One region of the Streptomyces sp. NPDC008150 genome, then DNA from elsewhere that is predicted to be linked to it. Evidence: riboswitches for the same ligand, from Rfam matches in the RefSeq annotation. Region 1 holds a riboswitch; each other region holds the start of a gene.
What was found. Region 1 has a riboswitch for cobalamin ahead of ACFZA0_RS05380 (cobalamin biosynthesis protein). Riboswitches for the same ligand answer to the same signal wherever they lie in the genome.
Positions count from the first base shown of each region.

Region 2: linked by a shared signal. The riboswitch ahead of ACFZA0_RS09975 (HoxN/HupN/NixA family nickel/cobalt transporter) and the one ahead of ACFZA0_RS05380 (cobalamin biosynthesis protein) in region 1 are both predicted to bind cobalamin.
Region 3: linked by a shared signal. The riboswitch ahead of ACFZA0_RS29715 (ribonucleoside-diphosphate reductase subunit alpha) and the one ahead of ACFZA0_RS05380 (cobalamin biosynthesis protein) in region 1 are both predicted to bind cobalamin.
Region 4: linked by a shared signal. The riboswitch ahead of ACFZA0_RS36910 (CbtB-domain containing protein) and the one ahead of ACFZA0_RS05380 (cobalamin biosynthesis protein) in region 1 are both predicted to bind cobalamin.

Region 1 covers NZ_JBIBHJ010000001.1:1,237,319-1,239,506, reverse strand. Annotated here, with positions in the region: gene ACFZA0_RS05390 (inorganic phosphate transporter) at 1-145, shown strand, start outside; gene ACFZA0_RS05385 (hypothetical protein) at 177-398, shown strand; cobalamin riboswitch at 549-682, shown strand; gene ACFZA0_RS05380 (cobalamin biosynthesis protein) at 852-1,826, shown strand; gene ACFZA0_RS05375 (cobyric acid synthase) at 1,823-2,188, shown strand, end outside.
Region 2 covers NZ_JBIBHJ010000003.1:148,048-150,235, reverse strand. Annotated here, with positions in the region: gene ACFZA0_RS09975 (HoxN/HupN/NixA family nickel/cobalt transporter) at 1-966, opposite strand, end outside; cobalamin riboswitch at 994-1,203, opposite strand; gene ACFZA0_RS09970 (metalloregulator ArsR/SmtB family transcription factor) at 1,284-1,652, shown strand; gene ACFZA0_RS09965 (LPXTG cell wall anchor domain-containing protein) at 1,775-2,188, opposite strand, start outside.
Region 3 covers NZ_JBIBHJ010000014.1:187,746-189,933, forward strand. Annotated here, with positions in the region: gene mctP (monocarboxylate uptake permease MctP) at 1-398, shown strand, start outside; gene ACFZA0_RS29710 (GNAT family N-acetyltransferase) at 479-988, shown strand; cobalamin riboswitch at 1,048-1,240, shown strand; gene ACFZA0_RS29715 (ribonucleoside-diphosphate reductase subunit alpha) at 1,360-2,188, shown strand, end outside.
Region 4 covers NZ_JBIBHJ010000025.1:64,938-67,125, forward strand. Annotated here, with positions in the region: gene ACFZA0_RS36900 (pirin family protein) at 1-74, shown strand, start outside; gene ACFZA0_RS36905 (CbtA family protein) at 219-977, opposite strand; gene ACFZA0_RS36910 (CbtB-domain containing protein) at 999-1,220, opposite strand; cobalamin riboswitch at 1,257-1,411, opposite strand; gene ACFZA0_RS36915 (DeoR family transcriptional regulator) at 1,437-2,188, opposite strand, start outside.

The sequences.
Region 1 (2,188 bases):
CGTCGTCACCACCGCGCTCGCCGCCGTGGTGCCCCCGCCGACCGCGGCCGCGGCCGCGGAACTGACGGCCACCATCCCCGCCCCCGCCCAGGCAGCCGCGTCGGTCGTGTCCGACCCCGCGGCCCCGCCGACCGCCGCGGCCTGACCCGCCCCGACGAAGGAAAGAGACGAACGGCATGAACATCGACTGGGCGGCCCTCGGTTCCGTCTTCGGCGTCAGCCTCGTGGCCACCGTGGCCACCGTGGGCCTGTTCACCCTCGGCGTCGCCGGGCTCTCGCACCGCGAGCGGGCCCAGGCCCGGGGCGGCACGGCGGCCCTCGCGACGACCGGCGCGTACGTCTGCTTCGCGGCCTGCGTGGCGGCGGTGGCGTACGGGATCAGCCTGATCGTCGCCTGACCCACCGGCGACACCGCGGCCCCGCGACGGCGGGTGCGGGACGGCTCCGCCCTCCGCACCCGCCGTCGCGCGTGCCCGCCGCGCCGGTGCCCGTGTGGGCCTCAGCACACTCTCCCTCCGCAGGTCAACGGCAAGTTGACGGCTGTTCTCGGAGCGTGGTGGACTGCCGGGGCCATGTACGGCGGCAGAAGAGGAAGCCGGTGCGAATCCGGCGCGGTCCCGCCACTGTCACCGGGGAGCACTCCCCGGGAGCCAGGAACTCTCCCCGCCGGTCTCGTCGAACCAGGGCGTGGACACCCTGAGTGAGGACATACCGCGATGCCCGGCCGCCGTGCCCGTTCCCGTCGTGCCCCTTCCAACGCCCGTGCCCGTGCCCGCTCGTGCGCCGTTCCGCGTGACGGTGCCGGAGCCCGGCCGGCCCGTACTCCCTCCGACCCCTCGGGCGGCTGAGCGATGGGTGCCGATCGCGTCTTCGCGTACGGCGCCGCCGCCGGGCTCCTCGGTGACCTCGTCCTCGGCGACCCGCGCCGCGGGCACCCGGTGGCCGCCTTCGGGCGGGCCGCGGGTGCCGTGGAACGGGTCCTGTGGCGCGACCACCGCGGCCGGGGCGCGCTGCACACCCTCGTCTGCGCCGGCGGCGCCGTGGCGCTCGGCGCCGCCGCCGCCCGCGCCGCGCGCGGTTCCCGCGGTGCCTCGGTGGCGCTGACCGCGGCCACCACCTTCTGCGTCGTCGGCGGCACCTCCCTGGCACGCGAGGCGCGCGCGATCGGGCGGGCCCTCGACGCCGGTGACGTGGCCGCCGCGCGGGCCCGGCTGCCGCACCTGTGCGGACGCGACCCGCAGTCCCTCGACGCGGACGGCATCGCCCGCGCCGTCGTCGAGTCCGTCGCCGAGAACACCTCCGACGCCGTGGTGGGCGCCCTGGTGTGGGGCGCGGTCGCCGGGGTCCCGGGGCTCGTCGGGTTCCGTGCGGTCAACACGCTCGACGCGATGGTGGGTCACAAGTCGCCGCGCCACCGCCGGTTCGGCTGGGCCTCGGCCCGCCTCGACGACGTCGCGGGCTGGCCCGGCGCCCGGCTGACCGCCGTGCTCGCCGCCGTCTGCGGGGACCGCCCGCGCGACGCGCTGCGTGCCTGGCGCGCCGACGCCGCACTGCACCCGAGCCCCAACGCGGGCCCCGTGGAGGCCTCGTTCGCGGGCGCCCTCGGCGTGCGGCTGGGCGGCACGCTCTCGTACGGCGGACGCGTCGAGCACCGCCCCGTGCTCAACGGCGCGGGCCGCCCCGTCGCCACCGGGGACATCGACCGCGCCGTCCGGCTGTCCCGCCGGGTGGGCGTGGCCGCGCTCGGCGTGGCGGTGTCGGGGCGGCTGCTGGCGGACAGGGTGCTCACGGGGCACCGGACGACGACGAAGGGACGCAGGGCATGAACGGCGGGCTGCTCGTCGCCGGCACCACGTCGGACGCGGGCAAGAGTGTCGTCACCGCCGGGATCTGCCGGTGGCTGGTGCGGCAGGGCGTGAAGGTCGCGCCGTTCAAGGCGCAGAACATGTCGCTGAACTCCTTCGTGACCCGCGAGGGTGCCGAGATCGGACGCGCGCAGGCGATGCAGGCGCAGGCCGCCCGCGTCGAGCCCACCGCGCTGATGAACCCCGTCCTGCTCAAACCGGGCGGCGAACAGAGCAGCCAGGTCGTGCTGATGGGCAGGCCGGTCGGCGAGATGAGCGCCCGCGGCTACCACGGCGGGCGGCGCGAACAGCTGCTCGGCACCGTGCTGGACTGCCTGGCCCAG
Region 2 (2,188 bases), on a different contig from region 1:
GCGCAGGTCGAGCTTGTCGTGCAGGACGCCCACGAGTTCGATCGTGCCGATGAAGAACGCGACCGCGATGGACAGCCCGGTGATCGTGAGGTTGTAGAAGACCTTGCGCACCGGGTTGGAGAACGCCCACTGGTACGCGAAGTTCATGAACGTGCCGTCCAGGGTGTCGAACAGGCTCATCCCGGCGGCGAACAGCAGCGGCAGGCACAGGATCGCGTACCAGGGCAGCCCGGCCGCGGCGCCCGAGCCTGCCATCACCATCAGCGTGACCTCCGTGGCGGTGTCGAAGCCGAGGCCGAAGAGGAAGCCGAGCGGGTACATCTGGCCGGGCCGGGTGATCGACTTGGTGAGGCGGCCCAGGACGCGGTTCATGAACCCGCGTGAGTCCAGGTGCTGTTCGAGCTTCCGCTCGTCGAACTGGCCCGCCCGCATGGAGCGGAACACCTTCAGGATGCCGAACAGGGCGACCAGGTTGAGGGCGGCGATCAGGTAGAGGAACCCGCCGGAGACGGTGGTGCCGACGACGCCCAGCGTCTGGTGGGCGCGCGAGCCGTCGCTCATCAGGGTGTTCGCGAGCTGCGCGCCGCCGGCCACCAGGGCGGCCATCACGACGACGACGCTGGAGTGCCCGAGCGCGAACCAGAAGCCCACGGACACCGGGCGCTTGCCGTCGGCCATCAGCTTGCGGGTGGTGTTGTCGATGGCGGCTATGTGGTCCGCGTCGAAGGCGTGCCGCATGCCGAGCGTGTACGCGGTGACGCCGAGGCCGATGCCGAACGCCTTGGTGCCGACCTCGTAGTGGTGCGGCTCGACGAGCAGGAACAGGATCCCGAAGGCGACGACGTGCAGGGCGACGATCACCGCCAGCAGTCCCGCGGTCTTGACGGTGTCCTCGCGGCGCCAGCGGAAGGACGCCGGGACGGCGGCCTTCACGGCGGTCGTGGACGTGCGTTCGGGCAGGGTCATGCGGTCACGCTCCAGCACCTCGTGGATCACTTCGTGAGATGCCGTGGCCGGTCTCCTGGCTTACGGGTCGAACGTCCGTGTCCCCGGCCTTCCCGGCCGCCTCACGGCGGTCAGTGGCCCGGCTCGCGCCGATGGGACGCGGACTTCCCGATCACAGTGGCGAGGGCCGCTCCGGCATGAATCCCCTGTTGAGGGACCGTCACCGGCTTCCCGAGCACCACGGCCCGCCCACCCTAGGTGCCGTCCGGGTCTCCTGCAAAGCTGCGTACTTGCGCAGGTATGGAAGATCACAGAGCGGGTGCTGCGAACATGGCCCCATGCATCTCGTCCCCGCGGACCGAGCGGACCGCCGCGTCATCGACGGCCACCGGGTGTGCGACGCCATCGCCGCGATCGGCGATCCGGGCCACGTACGCACCTGGGCCGACCGTTTCTCCCTGCTCGCCGACCCCAAGCGGCTCGCGCTGCTGCTCGCGCTGCAACGCACCGGGCCGCTCGCCGTGTCCGACCTCGCGGTCGCGACCGGCATGAACGACCCCGCCGTCTCCCAGGCACTGCGGCTGCTGCGCGCGGCCGGCGTCGTGGAGGGCGAGAAGGAGGGGCGGGTGGTGCGCTACCGGCTGGTCGACCTGGAGATGGGGTCGCTGCTCAAGCAGTGCGTGGCGGACGGCCCGCAGCACTCCTGACGCCCGGCTCCCGGCGTGCGCGCCGAACGCGAACGCCCCGTCCGTCCCCCGCGGTTGCGGGTGGACGGACGGGGCGTTCGTGCGTGCCTACTGCTCGGCGCTCACGCGCCTGCCGCCGTGGATCAGGAGCGGGCGGAGGAGCGACGGCGACGCGAGCCGATGAGGAGCGCACCGCCACCGGCGACCAGGACGGCCGCACCGATGGTGATCGGCATGGCGTTGCTGCCGCCACCGGTCTCGGCGAGGTCGCCACCGGTGGTGTCGCCGCCGGTGGAGGAACCGGCCGCGGCGGTGGTGGACGAGGAGGCGGCCGGGGCCGGGGCCGCGGACGTCTCGTCGGAGGCGGGGGCCGTGGTGGTGTCGTCCGACGGCGACGCCGACTCGCTGGTCTCGCCGCCCGCGGGGGTCGACGGCGCCGACTCGGTGGGCGTGCCGGTGGGCGTGTCGCTCGGGCTGGGCGACTCGGACTGCGTGGCGGTGCAGTCCTTGGTGCCGCCGTTCCAGGCCGCGATCAGCTTGTCGCCGATGACCGCGTG
Region 3 (2,188 bases), on a different contig from region 1:
TCAACTTCCAGCTGCTCGGCGGCATCTGGATCCTCCAGACCTTCCCGGCACTGGTCGGCGGCCTGTTCACCCGATGGTTCCACCGCTGGGCGCTGCTGGCGGGCTGGGCGGTCGGCATGGTCTACGGCACGCTCGCCGCGTACGGGGTGGCCTCGCCGACCCAGGACCACTTCGGCGGGTCGTCGAAGGAGATCCCGGGGATCGGCGAGATCGGCTACATCGGGCTGACCGCGTTCGTGGCGAACGTGGTCGTGACCGTGGTGCTCACCTTCGTGTTCAACGCGTTCAAGGCACCGGCCGGCGTCGACGAGACCCGCGCCGACGACTACACGGCCGACGTGGGCGACCCGGGCGTCGAGCCGGAACTCCCGCCCGCCACCGCCGAACCGGCGCACTAGACAGGCGAGTTCGTACGGCGACGGGCCACCGGTCGATACCCGGTGGCCCGTCGCCGTACCGGGAGGCACACTCGTCGACCATGGACATCGTCATCCGGCCGGTCGTACCCGGCGAGCACACGGTCCTCGGCGAGATCACCGCGCAGGCCTACCTCGGGGACGGGCTGCTCGACTTCGCCGAGGACGACCCGTATCTGCGCGTCCTCAGGGACGTGGCCGGACGCGCGGCGCGGGCCGAGGTGCTCGTCGCCGCCGAGCCGCGGGGGGCGGTCCTGCTCGGGGGCGTCACCTACGTCGGCGGCCCCGGCCCGCTCGCCGACCTGGCCGGTCCCGGCGAGGCGGAGATCCGCATGCTCGCCGTGGCGCGGGACGCCCGCCGCCGCGGCGTGGGCGAGGCGCTCGTGCGCGCCTGCCTGGAGCGGGCGCGCGCCGGGGGCAGCCGGCGCGTCGTGCTGTCGACCCAGGACGGGATGCGGACCGCCCACCGGATCTACGAGCGGCTCGGCTTCCGGCGCGCCCCGCACCGCGACTGGCGCCCGCGGCCCGACCTGCCGGACCTGGTGCTGCTGGCGTACGAACTGGACCTCTGACGCCCGGCGGTACCGGGCGCACAGGCTTCCGGCGCCGCCCTGGATCGAGGGCGGACGACACAACATCTGGTGGTGGCGGCCTGCCCCGGCACAAGATGTATGCTCGTGCTCGCTGTCGTCGCAGGGGAATCCGGTGTGAATCCGGAACTGTCCCGCAACGGTGTACCTCGTACACGTATGCCCGCACGCTGTTTCACGGGCCCGCGCTCCCCGAGGTCAGTCCGACTACCTGCCGGCAGCGCGCCCCGGCCGTCCGGCCAGGGCGCCTGACGTCCGGGCCTCGCGGAATGGGCCGGTGGACGCGACGCCGCCGCGCGCTCGTGAACTGCCTTCTCCCCGCCGGGCCCCGTGCCGAGCGAGGGAGATCCCACGTGACCATCGCGCCAGCCGGTCCGGCGACCGCGACCCAGGTGGACGAGGACGGACCCGGTGCCGCTCTGCTGCGCACCCTGGCCGACCTGACCGCCGACCTCCCCGACGCCGACCCCGGCCGGGTCGCCGCCGCCGCGCTGCGCGGCCGGTCCGCCCGCGCCGACGAGGCGGAGCTGCGGGAGCTCGCCACCGAGGCCGCCGCCGGCCTGATCTCCGAGGACCCCGCCTACGCGCGGCTCGCCGCCCGGCTGCTGACCATCACGATCGCCGCCGAGGCCGCCTCGCAGGGCGTCACCTCCTTCACCCGGTCCGTCGCGGTGGGCGACCGCGAGGAACTGCTCGCCGAACGGACCGCCGCGTTCGTACGGCTGCACGGCGCGCGGCTCGACGCGCTGGTGGACCCGGCGGCCGACGACCGGTTCGGCTACTTCGGGCTGCGCACGCTGCACAGCCGCTACCTGCTGCGGCACCCCCTCACCCGCAAGGTGATCGAGACGCCGCAGCACTTCCTGCTGCGGGTCGCCTGCGGTCTGGCGGCCGACGAGAGCACCGCCGCCGTCGACGAAGTCGCCTCGCTGTACCGGCTGATGAGCCGCCTGGAGTACCTGCCCTCCTCCCCCACCCTCTTCAACTCCGGTACGCGGCACCCCCAGATGTCCTCGTGCTACCTCCTCGACTCCCCCGCCGACGAGCTGGACTCCCTCTACGAGCGCTACCACCAGGTCGCCCGCCTGTCGAAGCACGCGGGCGGCATCGGCCTCGCGTTCTCCCGGGTGCGGGCGCGCGGCTCGCTGATCCGCGGCACCAACGGGCACTCCAACGGCATCG
Region 4 (2,188 bases), on a different contig from region 1:
GCTACGACGGCGCCCGGCTGCCCGCGCCCGAGCTGCCGAACGTCCCCCTGAAGCCGCGCGGCAGGCCCCACTGAGCGTCTGCGTGGCGCCGCCGCGGCGGTGAGACCCGGGGCGGCCCGTCGCCAACTCCGGCGCGCACGGCCCGTGTTGCCGATCGACGCGACGCCGGGAGAGGACCCGCGGACGCGTCCGCGGGTCCTCTCCCGGCGTGCGGTGTCTCAGTGCGCGGCGGTGACCGCCCGCCCCGAAGTGGCCTGCGCCGACTTCGGGTTGATCAGCCTTTCGGCCAACTCACCGAAGACGAGGCCGAATCCGCCCCACAGCACGGCCTGGACGGCCAGCGCGGAGAGCCGGAACCGCCACAGCAGGGCCGCCGGGAAGTCGGCCGGCACCTCGTTGACCACCGGCAGGAACGCGTAGGCGGTCCCGACGACGACCGCGAAGGCGGCCAGCGCCGCCACCGTCGCCCACCACGCCCCCAGCCGCGGCGCGAGACGCCTGCCGAGCAGGGTGGCGCCGACCGCGAGGAGCACGCTCAGCACCATCATCAGGAAGTACAGGCCGGTCCGCCGGCCGATGGTGTCGGGGTCGCCGACCGAGGGCGGGTTGGCCGGGTACTTCAGGAACGGCACGACGTACACCGCGAGCAGCGCGCTGCCGGAGAGCAGCAGCGCGGTCGCGCGCGGGGAGAAGCGGCCGACACGGCCCAGCGCGAAGCAGAACGCGAGGGCCGCGATGCCGCCGAAGGCCACACCGTAGACGAGAACGCCCGTGGCGAGACCGGCGGTCGACTGGAGCGAGCGCGAGACGACTTCCACCTCGTGCTCGTGGGAGTGGGCGTGGGACTCCTCGAAGCTGATCGCGCTGTCCACGCTCGGCTCACCGAGCAGATAGGCGACGACCAGGGCGAGCACGCCGGCCGCGAGACCGGCGAGCATGCCCCGTACGAGGAGGTTTCTGACAGTTGCGGAGTTCATGGTTGTCCGGCGTCCCTCGGGTCAGTGGCAGGGGAAGCCGAGAAGGTGGCGGGCGTCGTGCACCCATTCATGAACGTCCGTGCCGCTGAACACGGAGGTGGCGCCCTGCTCGGCGCCGACGAAGTACAGCAGGACCAGCATCAGGATGCCGGCGAAGACGGCCCACGGGGCTATCGCCTTCAGCGGCAGCTTGGCGGGGAGTGCGGGGGTGGTGACTGACGGCGGTGCGACATGCTGCGCCATGGGCAGACCCTCCTCTGGGAGTTCGCGTCCCAACTCGGTGGTGCACTGGACGACGGCTACGGGTCTGACTCACGGGCAACTCCCTTCGGGAGGTGCCTCGTTCACAGTGGCGCGACCGTGCCGGACTTCCACCGGCTTCCGTTCTTGCGTCGTCGATTCCCGATGACGGTACCGCCTGGCACGTTCCCGTCCAAGAGCGCCCGCGACAGGGACCGTTCAGACGATCCTGAGCGTCGTGCCCGCGTTCTCGAACGCCGCGGTCTCCTCGGCGGGTGCCGTGGTGTCGGTGACCAGGACGTCGACGAGGCCGGCGGGGCCCACGTGGGCGTGGGCGGTGCGGCCGAGTTTGCTGCCGTCGGCGGCGGCGACGACGCGGCGCGACGACGAGACGGCGGCCTTCTTCACCGCCGCCTCGTCGAGGTCGTACGCGGTCATGCCGTCGGCCGCGGTCAGGCCGCAGCAGCCCAGCACGGCGGTGTCGAAGCGCAGCGCCGCCAGGGAGGCGAGGGTGAGGGGGCCGGTGAGGGCGCCCTCGGTGGCGCGGGGCCGGCCGCCGGGGACCAGCAGGGCGGTCTGTTCGGGGGCGTCGGCGAGGACGTTCAGTGCCTGCAACGACAGTGGCATGACGGTGAGTTGGCGTCCGCGCAGCAGGCGGGCGACTTCGAGACAGGTCGTGCCGCTGTCCAGCAGGACGGTCTCCCCGTCGGCGACGAGCGAGGCCACCTCCGCCGCGATGCGTCGCTTGGCGTCGACGGCCTCGTGGGCGCGCAGCGCGAAGGGCGGCTCGTCCCCCCTCAGCAGGAGGGTGCGGGCACCGCCGCGCATTCGTTCGAGGACGCCCTGTGCGGCCAGGTGGTCGAGGTCGCGGCGGACGGTCATCTCCGAGGCACCCGTCAGCGCGGCGAGTTCGCCGACCGTGACCGTCCCTTCCTCCTGGACGGCCTGGGCGATCAGACGATGGCGCTCCG